3 regions of the Pseudoglutamicibacter cumminsii genome follow, and region 3 is predicted to be linked to each of the others. Evidence: riboswitches for the same ligand, from Rfam matches in the RefSeq annotation. Region 3 holds a riboswitch; each other region holds the start of a gene.
What was found. A riboswitch is a leader RNA that binds a small molecule or an ion and turns the genes downstream of it on or off. The one in region 3 is predicted to bind S-adenosylmethionine.

Region 1: it holds a riboswitch for S-adenosylmethionine, as region 3 does, so the genes downstream of both, JOD50_RS05565 (hypothetical protein) here and JOD50_RS06950 (O-acetylhomoserine aminocarboxypropyltransferase/cysteine synthase family protein) in region 3, are expected to answer to the same signal.
Region 2: it holds a riboswitch for S-adenosylmethionine, as region 3 does, so the genes downstream of both, acs (acetate--CoA ligase) here and JOD50_RS06950 (O-acetylhomoserine aminocarboxypropyltransferase/cysteine synthase family protein) in region 3, are expected to answer to the same signal.

Annotation. Positions count from the first base shown of each region.
Region 1 covers NZ_JAFBCO010000001.1:1,209,031-1,213,699, reverse strand. Annotated here, with positions in the region: gene JOD50_RS05570 (excinuclease ABC subunit UvrA) at 1-630, shown strand, start outside; gene JOD50_RS05565 (hypothetical protein) at 732-1,136, opposite strand; SAM riboswitch class IV at 1,152-1,268, opposite strand; partial or broken gene JOD50_RS10745 (N-6 DNA methylase) at 1,329-1,565, opposite strand; partial or broken gene JOD50_RS10740 (aminotransferase class III-fold pyridoxal phosphate-dependent enzyme) at 1,587-1,853, opposite strand; gene JOD50_RS10520 (hypothetical protein) at 2,000-2,089, opposite strand; gene JOD50_RS05550 (aminotransferase class III-fold pyridoxal phosphate-dependent enzyme) at 2,089-2,403, opposite strand; gene JOD50_RS05545 (2,3-butanediol dehydrogenase) at 2,526-3,605, opposite strand; partial or broken gene JOD50_RS05540 (FAD-binding oxidoreductase) at 3,770-4,193, opposite strand; gene JOD50_RS10410 (quercetin 2,3-dioxygenase) at 4,510-4,669, shown strand, end outside.
Region 2 covers NZ_JAFBCO010000001.1:1,115,412-1,120,080, forward strand. Annotated here, with positions in the region: gene JOD50_RS05165 (amino acid permease) at 1-1,137, opposite strand, end outside; gene acs (acetate--CoA ligase) at 1,302-3,335, opposite strand; SAM riboswitch class I at 3,344-3,439, opposite strand; gene JOD50_RS05175 (TRIC cation channel family protein) at 3,577-4,557, opposite strand.
Region 3 covers NZ_JAFBCO010000001.1:1,532,000-1,536,668, forward strand. Annotated here, with positions in the region: gene JOD50_RS06940 (CPBP family intramembrane glutamic endopeptidase) at 1-412, shown strand, start outside; gene JOD50_RS06945 (VOC family protein) at 465-1,106, opposite strand; SAM riboswitch class IV at 1,308-1,423, shown strand; gene JOD50_RS06950 (O-acetylhomoserine aminocarboxypropyltransferase/cysteine synthase family protein) at 1,528-2,859, shown strand; gene metX (homoserine O-acetyltransferase MetX) at 2,944-4,134, shown strand; gene JOD50_RS06960 (alpha/beta hydrolase) at 4,158-4,669, shown strand, end outside.

The sequences.
Region 1 (4,669 bases), 320 kb from region 3:
CCCGAGTGCGATGGCGCGGGCAGCATCGAGGTCGAGCTGGTGTTCCTGCCGGGCACGTACACGACCTGCCCGGCCTGCCACGGCAAGCGTTATAGGCCGGAGATCCTTGAGGTGCAGTGGAACGGCCGCAGCATCGCGGATGTTTTGGCGTTGACCGTGGACGAGGCGCTTGAGGCTTTCGCGGAGGAGCCGCGGATTCTACGCTCGGTCGAATTCCTGCACGCGCTCGGTCTGGGCTATCTGCGGCTGGGGCAGGGTTCCCCGGAGCTTTCGGGCGGCGAGGCGCAACGGATCAAGCTCGCCTCCGAGATGCAACGCGGCTCCAGCCGTAAGCACAGCCTGTACCTACTGGATGAGCCGACGACGGGGCTGCACCCCGCGGACGTTGACCTGCTGCTTGCGCAGTTGCGGCGGTTGGTCGAGGATGGCGCGACGGTGGTCGTGGTTGAGCACGACCTCCGGGTGGTCGCGCAGGCTGACCACGTCATCGACGTCGGCCCGGGAGCCGGCGACGAGGGCGGCCAGATCCTCGCAACAGGAACGCCGGCCGCGGTCGCTCAGCAGGGTGTGGGCCCGGATTCGCGCTCGGTTACGGCGCAGGCGCTGGCTGAACGAGCCGGCCTGCGCTGAGCTTGATGCGGCGGCGATGGAGGCGAGGGTGAAGAACGCTAACACAGACACCCCGCCCACCTCTGACACAGCTTGTTCGAGCTAAGAGAAGCCACCGCTATTCAGAACGTGCAGGGGGTTATCGGGCCGTCCTGGAGACCGACACAGCACCAGCTCCGACTATCGCCAACGCGGATAGTGAGCATACTGAAGCTAGCCGACCACATGACCTCAACATCCTCTGCTTGGGCTGCGAGGTTGACACGACTCGACAGAAAGATCGGATCATGGTTCCACATTAGATGGATGCCACTACCCGTCACGAAAATAAGCTGGTGCCCTATCGAAGTGATGATCTGCGCAGGTTCCCAATCATCGCTCAGCATCGCTCTTCGAGCACGAACCCAGTGCATCTGATGCCCCAAAGAAGCATAGTCAGTGCACTTGGCGATGTCCGCGCTGTGTTGGAGGGGGCCGCCGGGGCGGTCAGAATCATCGTGATCCGAAGAGAAGCTCGGATTGGTCATGATTATTTCCTTGAATGTCGCTGTTTCCACTCGATTCTTTTGATCGAGGGCCAATCTTCTCCCAGGAGCACCGCTAGCGATAAGCGGTTGCTAGTCGACAAGCTGAGAGGCTTCACGTCAGACTTCTTGATTGTGATTTGAGTGTAGCTGACACTGCTGACAAGAATTAAACAAGAATTAAATAAGAATCGAAGGGTTAGAAACAATCGCTTCACACGGCTGACCATCCCAATGCTGCGGATCAATCAGCGTATCCCCGTGCGCGATATTGAACTTGTCATAGTTCACGTCATGCAAAAACATGTTGATACGCGCCAGGTTCTAGGTAGTCAGGTTAATGTCCTGACCGTAATACCCCTGCCGCACACCATTCGGTCCGAGGACCTTCGCGGACTTAAGAAGCAGTGAGCCCGAAACGACCGCAGGGTCAATATCAACACCCGCCCACAGCGCCACACCTCGCACCTCGGTGAGACCGTGCCCGAGCAGCGCGCGCAGTCCATCAAAGAGCACCGGATGCAGTTCTTCGGCGTGCGCCTGCCACCTGCCGGTGGCGAGTTCGTCACACACCGCTTTACCGAGCGCGGTTGCCACCGGGTTCCCGCCAAAGGTCGAACCGTGCGTTCCCGGCGTGAATACGCCCATCACCTCGTTGCTGCCGAGCACCGCCGACACCGGGTAAAGACCGGCACTCAGCGATTTTGCACAGGTGACAATATCGGGCAGGATGCCCTCGACCTGGAAACGGAACGGCGTCCCGGTGTGAACGGACCGAATCCATCCCGCGCGTTTTCGTCATCGCTGAACGACATGATGGTCGTGGTACGGCCGTGGAAGTTGCCGCGCATCACAATGATTCTGGCCTAGTCGGCGGCCACGCCTTTCACCTTGCAGCCCCACTTGCGGGCGGCTTTGATCGCGGTTTCGTTGGCTTCGGCGCCGGTGTTCATCATTAGCACGCGGTCGAGGCCTGACAGCTTCGTGATCGCCTCGGCGAACTCGCCAAAGCGGTGGCGTAGAACGCTCGCGACGTGACGTCGAGCTTGCGCATCTGGGCGCAGGCGATATCGATGAACTTGTCGTTCGAGTGGCCGAAGTTTGCGGCCGAGTATGCCATCACGGCGTCGAGGTAGCGCTTACCGTCTACATCGGTGACCCAGGCACCCTTGCCTTCAGCGAGCACCACCGGCAGCGAGCCGTAGTTATTGGTGCCGTGTTCGTTTACGAGTTCAATTTCTGCGGATGCGCGCGAAGACAGTTCAGACATGCTCCAAGCCTAGTGTCACAAAACAGCCCCAGCAGCCCGCCCGGACCCAAAGCGAACGCCCCGCAGCAGCAAAACTGCGGGGCGTTCAGCGTGCGCATCAGGATGCACGCACTTCGTTGGGACTATTCGAGACCCTCACCCGAGGGCGACACCAAAATTTTTACCGCGGTTTCGTTGCGGTTGATGAGGGTGTCGAAGCCCTTGTCGATGAGGTCGTCAAGGCCGATCTTGCCGGTGATAAATGGCTTCAGGTCGACCTTGCCTTCCTCAACCATCTTGATGGTCTTGGGATGCGTGTTGACGTACGCGATCGAACCGCGCATGTCGATCTCCTTCATGACCAGCTTGTGCATGTCGAAGTCGGCCTTGTGGCCCCAGATCGAGACGATCAGCAGCACACCGGTGGGACGCAGTGCATCCATCAGAGTGTCAAGCACGACCTGCACGCTGGTGGCCTCGATGGCGACATTCGCGCCCTTACCGTCGGTGAGTTCGCGCACCTTCTCGACCACGTCGACCTCGCGCGGGTCGAAGGCGTAGTCGGCGGCACCCGAGTCGAGTGCCTTTTGGCGGCGCAGTTCGCTCAGCTCAGACACCACGACGGTGGCTCCGATGGCCTTGAGCGCAGCACCGCAGAGCACACCGATCGGCCCGGCACCGCCGACGATAGCGACGTCGCCGGCTTTGGCACCCGAGCGCTCAACCGCGTGCACGGCTACCGAGAACGGCTCGATGAGCGCGGCCTGGTCGAGGGGAATATCCTTCGAAATCTTGTGCACCCAACGGCGCTCGACCGCGATTTTTTCTGACAGGCCACCGCCGCGACCGGCCAGGCCAATGAAGTTCATGTCTTTTGACAGGTGGTAGTCGTTGCTGTCGGGGCCAGTGTCGACGCCGTCAGCGATGATGTAGGGTTCGACGACAACGTGGTCACCAACTTCGAATCCTTCAACGCCCTCGCCCACCTCGTAGACAACGCCCGACATTTCGTGCCCGAGCGTGATGGGCGACTCTTCACCCGAGATGGGGTGTGGGTGCCCCGCGGGCGGGCAGAAAATGGGGCCGTCGAGGTATTCGTGCAGGTCGGTGCCGCAGATACCGCACCAGGCAACGTCAATACCGACTGTGCCAGGGGTGACCTTCGGCTCGGGAATGTCTTCGATGCGAATGTCGTGATTTCCGTAGTAGCGTGCTGCCTTCATTACGACCTCCTAATTGGAAGATGAGTCGGCACGGATCACGCACCGATCGGCGACGATAACGCCCAAGCTCAGTGTACTCCCGCAGCTACCTCGCTATCTTCAGGTTCGATGAGAAATTAACGAGTCGGCACCATCAACAATTCACAAATGCCACTCAATAGTCACTATTCAGCAAACACCTTGCCCCTATTGAGAATGTTTTTCGGATCAAAGACGCGCTTGATCTGCCGCTGCAACTCATATTGCCGATCGCCCAGCTCGTCGCCGAGCCAGCGGCGTTTGAGCAGGCCGATGCCGTGCTCGCCCGAGAGCGTGCCGCCGAGTGCAAGTGCCGCCTGAAACATTTCACTTGCCGCTTTCGGCGAACATCGCCACCATTTTTGAGCGCGGCACGGCAACATCTTCAACGAGCACCGCACCCATTGCATCCAGCGCCGGGAAACCCTGCCGGCGCACATCCACCAGTGATGCGGCTGCCTCGGGGTCGGTGGTGAGCACGGCCCGCCCACCGGCCCGCTCGACCACTTCGAGCACCAGTTGCGCCTCACGCTCGGCATCGCTGCCATCGGTTTGAATGAGCAGATACACATTCCCCTGGCTGGCGGGGCTTCCTGCGGAGGCCGCTCAGGCCGACTAGCCGAAACAGGTACGGCGCGTGCTTAGTTTTTCTGGACTTCGGGGGTTTCCAGGAGGAGGGTGACCTTGTGTAGGCCCTCTTCACCAAAATCGAAGTGGATGAAGTGGTCGCCGATCTCGTAGCGCCGCCACGTGGGGATCCCGCAACCGCTTGCTTCAGGTTCCCCGAAGGTAGCATCGGCTTGTTCTGGGTGATATCTGGTGCCACAAATCCGTCAATGAGCGACCCCGACCAGGAGCCCACATTCCAGACATCTTCCGCGATGAATTGGAAGCTGCGTTCAACACCTTCCTGCTGCATTCCACCGACGACTGGCTGTACCGGCTGGCCGCCGGGGCCGGGCACAGAACCGCATCGCACATCTTCTCCCGCCGTCCGTCCGGGAGCCTGGGTGGTCTCCTCACCTCTGAGGTCAGCGGCCAGTTCG
Region 2 (4,669 bases), 420 kb from region 3:
GCCTACGGTCAGTGCGCCCATCATGAGCAGCGCCGCAGCCCACGGAACGCCCTTACCCGTGGTCCGTGTGAACGCTCGTGGCGATTGCCCCAAGTGAGCCATACCGAACAACATACGGCCGGCACCATACGAGTTCGCGTTGATCGCGGAGATCGCGGCCGTGAGCACCACAACGTTCAAGATGTGCTGAGCCGCCGGAATGCCCAGCGCCGCGAAAATCTGCACGAAAGGTGAAGTGTCCGAGCTCATGTGGTTCCACGGAACCAGCGTCATGATGACGCCCAAAGCGAGAACATAGAACAGCAGGATACGGATCGGAACAGAGTTCACGGCGCGTGGGATCGCGGTGTGCGGATCATTGGCTTCACCCGCGGTCACGGCGATGGTCTCAATGCCACCGAAACTGAACACGACCATCGTGAGGCACGCCAAAATACCCATCACGCCGTTAGGTGCCAAGCCGCCGTGATCGAAGAGGTTATGAAGGCCCGGGGTGGCCTCGCCCGGCACGCTCATGCCGAAGATCAGGATCGCGATGCCGCCGAGGATCATCGCGATAACGGCGCCGACCTTGATGATCGACATCCAGAACTCCATCTCACCGAACACCTTGACGTGCCGGGTGTTGATGCCCGCGATCAGCAACACGACCGCCGCAGCCCAGATCCATTGAGGCGCGTTAGGGAACCACAACCCCATATAGACGGACACCGCGGTAACGTCCGCGATGGAGACGACGAGCATGCAGAACACGTACGTCCAGCCGGTCGTGAACCCCAGATAGCGTCCGAGGTACCGGGTCGCGTAGTCAGAAAACGCGCCGGCGACGGGGTTGCGCACCGCCATCTCACCCAAGGCGCGCATCACGATGAACACCGCGGCACCTGCCACGATGTAGGCGAGCAGAACGATGGGGCCAGCGGCCTTGATAGCGTCCGCTGACCCATAGAACAGCCCGGTTCCGATCGCGGAACCGAGCGCCATGAACTGGATGTGGCGCCCGGTCAGGCCTTTGGAGAGGGATGTCTGTTCAGCCTGCTGCCCGGCCTGCTCAGCCTGCTGCCCGGCCTGCTCAGCCTGCAGCCCGGCCTGAGGTGAAGCGTCGGTTTCTGACGACGTGTCTCTGCTAGAACGCATGCATCGAGACTAGGCCGATCAGTGACGCAATGCACATTCACATTGGGGGTCCTGCAGTCCGCCCATCGAAGTTTGGACGAACTGATCTCAAATCAGCTTAAATCGCGCATTTTCTCGGGTGTGGGATGTGCTCGCGCGAGTGCCGTGTATGCCCGCACCGCCAGCTAGCTCCGGGCGGCTTCCAGGACGTCCGGGATGCATTCTTCGTTCCGCAGGCTCGTGGTGTCGCCGAGCTGTTCGCCGGTGCACGCCTGGGTCAGGATGCGTCGCATGATCTTGCCGGAACGGGTTTTCGGTACGTCGGGCACAAGGATGATGCGGGCCGGCTTGGCGATGGGGCCGATCCCCTTGGTTACGGTGTCGCGCAACCGTTGCGTGAACTCCGCGACAGCGTCCTTGTCGGCGGACTCGCCGAGCAAGCTCTGATCCGCCGGGACAACGAATGCGTTGGCCGCGTGGCCGGTCTTCGCGTCCGGTACGGGGCACACGCCGGCCTCCACGACGCCGGGGTCGGTCACGAGTGCGGACTCGATTTCGATGGTCGAGAGGCGGTGACCCGAGATGTTGATGACGTCGTCGGTGCGTCCGAGAATCCAGGTGTCGCCGTCGGCATCGATTTTCGCGCCGTCGCCTGCGGTGAACCAACCGTATTCGGCGTAGGCCTTCCAGTAGGAGGTGTACCAGCGTTTCGGATTGCCCCACACGGTGCGCGCCATGGATGGCGGGAACTGGGTGAGCACGATGTTGCCTTGGGTTCCGGCCGGGGTTGGGTTGCCTTGGTCGTCGACGACCACGGTTGCGACTCCTGGCATGTCACGTCCTACGCTGCCGGGCTTAACGGTGGTTGCGTCAGGCCGCGGTGTGAGGATGGTGGAGCCGGTTTCTGATTGCCACCACGTGTCGACCATGCTGATGCCGCGCTCAGGCTCCCCGGTTTCGGGGTTGGCTGGCTGGTAGGTGTCGCGGCCGATCTGTTGGCGCAGCCAGCGGGCGGCCTCTGGGTTGACGGCTTCACCCACCGTTCCGCCGAGGCGGATGCTCGAGAGGTCGTATTCGGCCGGGATGCCGTCTGGGAACCAGCCCATGAGCGATCGTACGAGGGTTGGTGCGGTGTAGTAGGAGGTCACGCCGTAGCGTTGGATGACTTCGAAGTGCCGGCCAGGGTGTGGTGCGTTCGGTACGCCTTCGTAGATAACCTGCGTCGCGCCGGCCCCCAATGGTCCGTAGATTTCGTAGGTGTGGGCGGTGACCCACGCGAGGTCTGCGGTGCACCAGTGCACGTCGCCCGCGCGTTGCTCTGGGGCCGGGTGGGCGAAGATCTGGTTGTAGGTGGCTACTGCTCCGGTGAGGTAGCCGCCCGTCGTGTGCACAAGGCCTTTCGGTTTCCCTGTGGTTCCAGAGGTGTACATGATGAACATCGGGTTTTCCGCATCGAACGCTTCCGCTGTGTGCTCGCGCGGCTGGCGCGGAACGATCTGGTCCCACCAGATGTCGCGCCCTTCGGTCCACGGGATGTCGCGGTGGCCGGTGCGGTCGATCACGAGCACGTGCTCAAGCTGATTGTCGCCGGACGCGGCTTCGTCCGCGATGTCTTTGACGGGCACGGCTTTGCCGCGGCGGTACTGGCCGTCGCTCGTGACGAGCAGTTTGGCGCGGGTGTCTTCGATGCGGAAGCGCAGTGCTTCCGCGCTGAAGCCACCGAAAACGAGCGAATGCACAGCCCCGATGCGTGCGCAAGCAAGCGTGATGACGATGGTCTCGACGAGCACCGGAAGATAGACCACGACGCGGTCGCCGCGGCCGATGCCGAGTTCCGTGAGCGCGTGGGCGGCTTGCGAGACTTCCTCGGTGAGTTCGCGGTAGGTCACGGTGCGGCGGTCGCCGGGCTCGCCTTCGAAGTAGAGCGCGACCTTGTCCCCATTGCCTGCCGCTACGTGGCGGTCTGCGCAGTTGACGGCGGCGTTGAGGGTGCCTCCCGCGAACCAAGTTTGCTGGAGCCCTTCCTGAGTTTCAGGGTTGGGAGGGGTCAGCGTGTGCACGGTGTCCCAAGGGGTCTCCCAGGTGAGCTGGGCGGCCTGTTCCGCCCAGTACGCCTGATGTTCTTCGGCGCTGAGCTGCCTGGCGTCGAGCTGTGCTGTGTCCTGTGATGCGTCCTGTGCGGAGGCGGCTTGATGCGCGGGTGTTGACGTCAATGTCATGCTTTGTCACTCCATCGATCCTGGCGTGAGCACCATGCCCGTCGTAACCGGGGTGGTTGCTGCGGCGTCGTAGAGCCAGATCTCTCAGCCGCTCTGGATGGTTGTGGTGTCCATAGTGGGTGACGAAGGCGGCCTCACGCAAATCAGGTGGGCGTGTGTGTCATGTTGCTCAACATGGGCACGTTCGCAAGGTAGCGAAAGTGCCCGATGCGGTGGTTGCGTCGTTAACGGCTCTCGCGCTTCAGCGGTTGTTACGTGCTTGCTTGAGGCGCCATTTAGGCATCGCCGATGTGAGATGTCCGGTGGCTGCGCGGCTGGATGCGGAAGCTTGCCTTGCTTGTGCTCGCTTGGATTGTGTTTGTTGGACCCGCCGTTTATGGATGCGGTGCTGGTGCTCAATTCGCTGCTGACTCAGACGTTGGTTCTGAGTGACCGAGCCGCCGGCTTCCCCATGAGTGGCCACCGCATCGGAAGCTGAGTCTGTGGTGCCGTCCGTACGGGAGCCAGCCGCCGCATCGATCACCGGGATCGCGCCCGTGGACGGGTTCGCGCTGCGGGCCTCACGCCGCAAGATGGACGGGATGCGGCGGCGAGGCAAGCGGATTTCCGTGGGGCCCGGCAAGTATAGGTTGTACTTCTGGGCCAGAATCACCAGGATTCCGACGCTGAACATCGCAACGAACATGCCCCAGTCGGAGAGCTTGAGGTAGAAAAACAGCAGCATCTGTACCGAACCGAACAGCGAGGCCGTCGCGTACAGCGGGGAGCGCCTGAACACGGTCGGGACCTGACCGACCATGAAGTCGCGGATCATGCCGCCACCCACCGCCGTCATGACGCCCATCAAAAGCGACGGTAACCAATCCAAGCCGGCGGAGAGCGCTTTGAGGGTTCCGGTGGCCGACCACGCACCCAATGCGAGGCCGTCCAGCAGAGTGAGTGTGCGCGTCGTCCACTTGCCGTTGAGCGGCATGAGGAACGCGATGAACGCACCTAGGATCGCGGCCGGCAGATACCACGGGTTGGTGGTTGCGACGGGTGGGCCTTGGTCGATCATGAGGTCGCGGACAATGCCGCCGCCGAGCGCGGTGACGATCGCCATGACGACGAAACCGACGGGGTCAAAGTTCAGTCGCCGAGCAATCACCCCGCCCATGATCCCGTTGATGACAAGCGCGATGATATCGACGGTCAAGAAAACTTCTGGCCGTGCAAATTCCACGTCGCCATAGCCCTTTCGTCCGCAGAAATAACTGCCCTGAGCATATGCCCTGGGGCGGTGCGATGCTTCCGAAAGTGTAGTAGCCGGTTAGCTTGTGTCATTTTTTGTCATC
Region 3 (4,669 bases):
GGTGGGAACGCTCGGAGTGTACGCGGCGGGCCGCGCGTTGGGCATCACGACCGCGATCACCACATCGGGCCTACCGGATGTGTGGTGGAGCATTCCGGTGTTGCTGTTGGCGGCGCTCAAGAACGGGCTACTCGAAGAGGTCGTGGTGCTCGCGTACCTGCATGAGCGGCTCTCCACACTCAAGTGGGGCCCTGCAGCCATCATCCTTTTCTGCGCTGTGGTGCGCGGCTCATACCACCTGTATCAGGGCATCGGGCCGTTCATCGGCAACGTAGCGATGGGCGTGATCTTTGGGATGTATTACCTACGGAAGCACCGTGTTATGCCGCTGATTTGGGCGCACTTTTTGCTCGACGCGGTAGCTTTCGTGGGCTACCCGCTGTTGGCTACCTGGTTCGGTTACGGCAGCTAAAACGCGCCGCCGCTAGCCGCACACTACCGCCGCTAGCGGCGCGCTACGGCGGCTAGATCGTGACGAGTCCCTGAGGAGTTTTCAGCGTGACCGACTGCAGGCCTGGCATCCCGGAAGGGGCCGTGTAGTTGAACACGACGTTGCCCTTGAAGTCTTCACCTGGGTGGCCGAGCCATTCGTCGATGCGGTCGCGGTTGCCGGAGATCGTGAGCTCCACGATTTCACCGTGTGGCTCTTCGGCCATGGACGGGTGCAGGTCCTCGAAGCCCTCATCCCAGCGCAGGAAATAAGGCAATTGTGGGTCTGCGATGAGCCCGTTGATACCGATCTGCCGCCACGTGAGTTCGCGGCCGTCCGGGAACTTACGGGAGCCAGGGACAGCACCGCGCTGGAGGCGTTCTTCGATTGGGGTCATGTCGTCGACGGAAACAACCCAGCCCATCCAGCCGCCGCCCATCTCGGAGCGCTCACGCACAGCTTTGCCGAATGGCTGCTGCAACGTGGCCGGGTGGTCGAGTACCTCGACGACTTCGAGGTACTGGTGGTTGCGGAGTGGGAAGAACACGTTGCGTGTTCCGAAGCGTGGGTGCACGCCTCCTTTGACGTATCGGAGTCCGAGCTGCTCGGCGATACGGTCAGCAGTAGTCGTCAGGCCCTCTGGCCCGCATGCGTAAGAAACGTGGTCGAGCTTCATGGTTTAAATCTGGCACTGTGTGAGCTACATCTCTACTTAGGTTTGCCTAAGTTGAGGTTTCCGATGTGCTTGTTTATGCGACTGGGAAGGGCCTGTAGGTCTTCGCGAAAGGTCATGAAATAAACGCCGATGCGCGGCGCGGTTCACATTGTGAACACGCTCTGGCCTCGTCGTTCATCAGTGCTGTACGCTAATGAGCAAGGTCATGAGTGCCAGTGCAAAACCCCGGTTTGCTGGCCGGCAACCCTCCGTCCGCGGCGGGGTGCCCCGGGTGAGGACCTGGCCACACGGGAATGCCGCTGTGGCAAGCGCGGGCTATGCCCGCCCGTAACCGGGCGGACGTAACTTTTCCTCTTCAAGCGTTGTCGTCGTCTGACATGCGCGGGCAAGCCCCTCACAGTGAGCAAGGGGTGCTCTTTTAATGTCCCAGCAGAAATTTGAAACTCGTCAGATTCACGCCGGCCAGACGCCAGACCCAGTCACGGGGTCGCAGGCTCTACCGATCCACTTGACCAACGCGTACGTGTTCCCGGACACCGAATCGGCGGCGAATCGTTTCGCGTTGAGCGAGCTCGGCCCGATCTACACGCGCCTCAACAACCCAACCACCGAGGTCATCGAAAACCGCATCGCAAACCTCGAAGGCGGTGTCGGCGCGCTGTTCGTCGCATCCGGCATGGCCGCAACAAGCTATGCGATCCTCAACGTCGCAGAAGCCGGCGACCACATCGTCGCCTCGCCATCCCTCTACGGCGGAACCCAGAACCTCTTCAAGCACACCTTGCCTAAGCTCGGCGTTGAGGTCACTTTCGTGGAGGATCCAGACGATCTCGACGCCTGGCGCCGCGCGATCAAGCCGAACACCAAAGCGTTCTTCGGCGAAACCATCGGCAATCCACGCCAAGACGTGTTCGACATCGAAAACATCGCCGCAATCGCACACGACGAAGCCGGTGTGCCACTCATCATCGACAACACGCTGGCAACCCCGTACTCGCTGCGGCCTATCGAATGGGGCGCCGACGTCGTCGTCCACTCCGCAACCAAGTACCTCGGCGGCCACGGAACCGTGATGGGCGGGGCCATCATCGACTCCGGCAACTTCGACTACACCAAGCATCCGGAACGCTTCCCGGGCTTCAACCAGCCGGACGAGTCCTACCACGGCATCGTCTACGGCCGCGACATGGGAGTCGGTTCGCCTCTGGGCGCGAACCTTTCCTACATCCTCAAGATCCGCGTGCAGCTGCTGCGTGACACGGGTGCGGCGATCTCCCCAATGAACTCGTTCCTGATCGCTCAGGGCCTCGAGACGCTCTCGTTGCGCGTTGAGCGGCATATCGAAAACGCGCAGAAGGTCGCTGAATGGCTCGAAGCCCGGGACGACGTCTCCGCGACCATCTACGCGGGCCTGAAGTCCTGCCCGTGGTACGAACGCGGCCGCCACTACGCACCGAACGGCGTGGGTGCGATCGTCTCGTTCGAAATCAAGGACGCAGAGGAAGACGAAGAAGCCGCCCGCGCTTTCGTGGACGCGCTCGAGCTGCATTCGCTCGTTGCCAACCTGGGTGACGTTCGCTCGCTTGTCGCGCACCCGTCGTCCACGACCCATTCGCAGCTGAGCCCTGAAGAGAAGAAGGCCGCCGGCGTTGGCCCGGGCACGGTCCGTCTATCCGTGGGCCTCGAACACGTCGACGACATCATCGCTGACCTGCAGAAGGGTTTCGACGCATTCCACGCCGCCCGCGCATAACGCACGGGAAGCGCCACTTGCTGGCGCCCGGCAACGGAATCGTCAGGAACCCATCAAGCAAAAGTACTAAGCGAAGGCAGCGTCATGACGTTGGATGTACGAGAGCACTTGCAGCACAACGCCCCGGAGAACGGCGTGAAGATCCTTTCTCTAGGGCCGCTGGATCTGGAAACGGGCGGTCACTTGCCGCAGACCCACATCGCGTATGAGGTTTTCGGCGAGCTCAATGCGGACCGCAGCAACGCCGTCTTGGTCTTGCATGCGTTGACCGGCGATACTCATGCTGCGGACGGCGGGCCAGCCGACGATGCGGTTGCCGGCTCGCAAGCCAACGATGCGGCATCCACGGCCGCGGCTGCACCGGAGCCGGGCTGGTGGCGCGATGTCGTGGGGCCGGGTAAGCCCGTGGACACCAATACGTATTGCGCGGTGGTTCCGGCGGCGCTTGGCGGATGCTCCGGAACGATCGGCCCCGCATCGCTGGCCGAGGACGGCCAGCCGTATGGTTCGCGGTTCCCGTTCGTGACGATCCGCGACATGGCTGCGCTTGAGTTCCGGCTCATGCAGGCGCTCAACATCGATGCATGGCATGCGGTTGTGGGCGGCTCGATGGGTGGTGCCCGTGCGCTCGAATGGGCCGCGAGCTATCCGGAGCACGTCAAGCGGTGCGCCGTGATCGCGGCGACCGCGGAGTCCTCGGCTGAGCAGATCGCTTTCGCGCAGATCCAGACTCAAGCGATCCGACTCGATCCTGAATTCCACGGCGGTGACTATTACGGTCACGGCAACGGGACCGGCCCACAGCGTGGTCTGGGTATCGCGCGCCGTCTTGCGCACGTTTCCTACCGTTCCGCTGCCGAGCTCGACCATCGCTTTGGGCGCTCGCCGCAAGGCGAGGAGCTGCCGTTGGGTTCTGCTGGCCGCGATGAGCGCGGCCGGTACGCCGTCGAGTCGTATCTTGATCACCAGGCGCACAAGCTCGTGAACCGCTTTGATGCGAACGCATACCTCACGCTCACGGAGGCCCTCATGAGCCACGATGTGGGTCGCGGCCGCGGGGGAGTCGAGGCGGCGCTCGGCGCTCTTGATGGCGTCGAGTTCTTCATCGCCGCGGTTGATACGGACCGCCTGTATTACCCGCAGGAGTCGCAGCGGATCGCGGATGCGCTCCCGGGCGATGTTGAGGTTCACGTGGTCTCAACGCCGGTGGGTCATGATGGCTTCTTGACGGATGGGCATCAGCTGGACGCGCCGTTCCGCGAATTCCTTGCGTGAGTGCCGCGTGGCAGGATGGTCTTATGATTGAAAAGTGGGAACCGTTTGTTGTTGAGCATGTGCCTGAGGGCGTGAATGAGTCTGCGCCGCTCTTGGTTTTCTTGCATGGTTTCGGCGCGGATGAACGCGACCTCTTGCCGATTGCGAGCATGCTTCCGGAGCAGTTCATTATGATGTCGGTGCGTGCGCCGCTTGAACTGGGTTTTGGCGGTTACGCGTGGTTCCCTCTTTCAAACCAGGATCTGGAGTTCAACTCGGCTGATTACAGCCAGGTCGTTGAGGATCTGACCGAGTGGGTTGTTGAACGCAAGAAGCAGCACGAAACGGTCACGTTGGTGGGCTTCTCGCAGGGTATGGCGATGGCGACCTCAGTTGCGCGCCGTGCTCCCTCCGCTGTGGATGCGTTGGTGGGTTTGTCGGGTTTCACCCTGGAGCAGTTCGCTGACGATGCGGGTGAGGATTTCTTCAAGGATGAAGAGTTGGCGTCGCGTGAAGAGAAGATGCCGATGTTCTGGGGACGCGATCCGGAAGATCC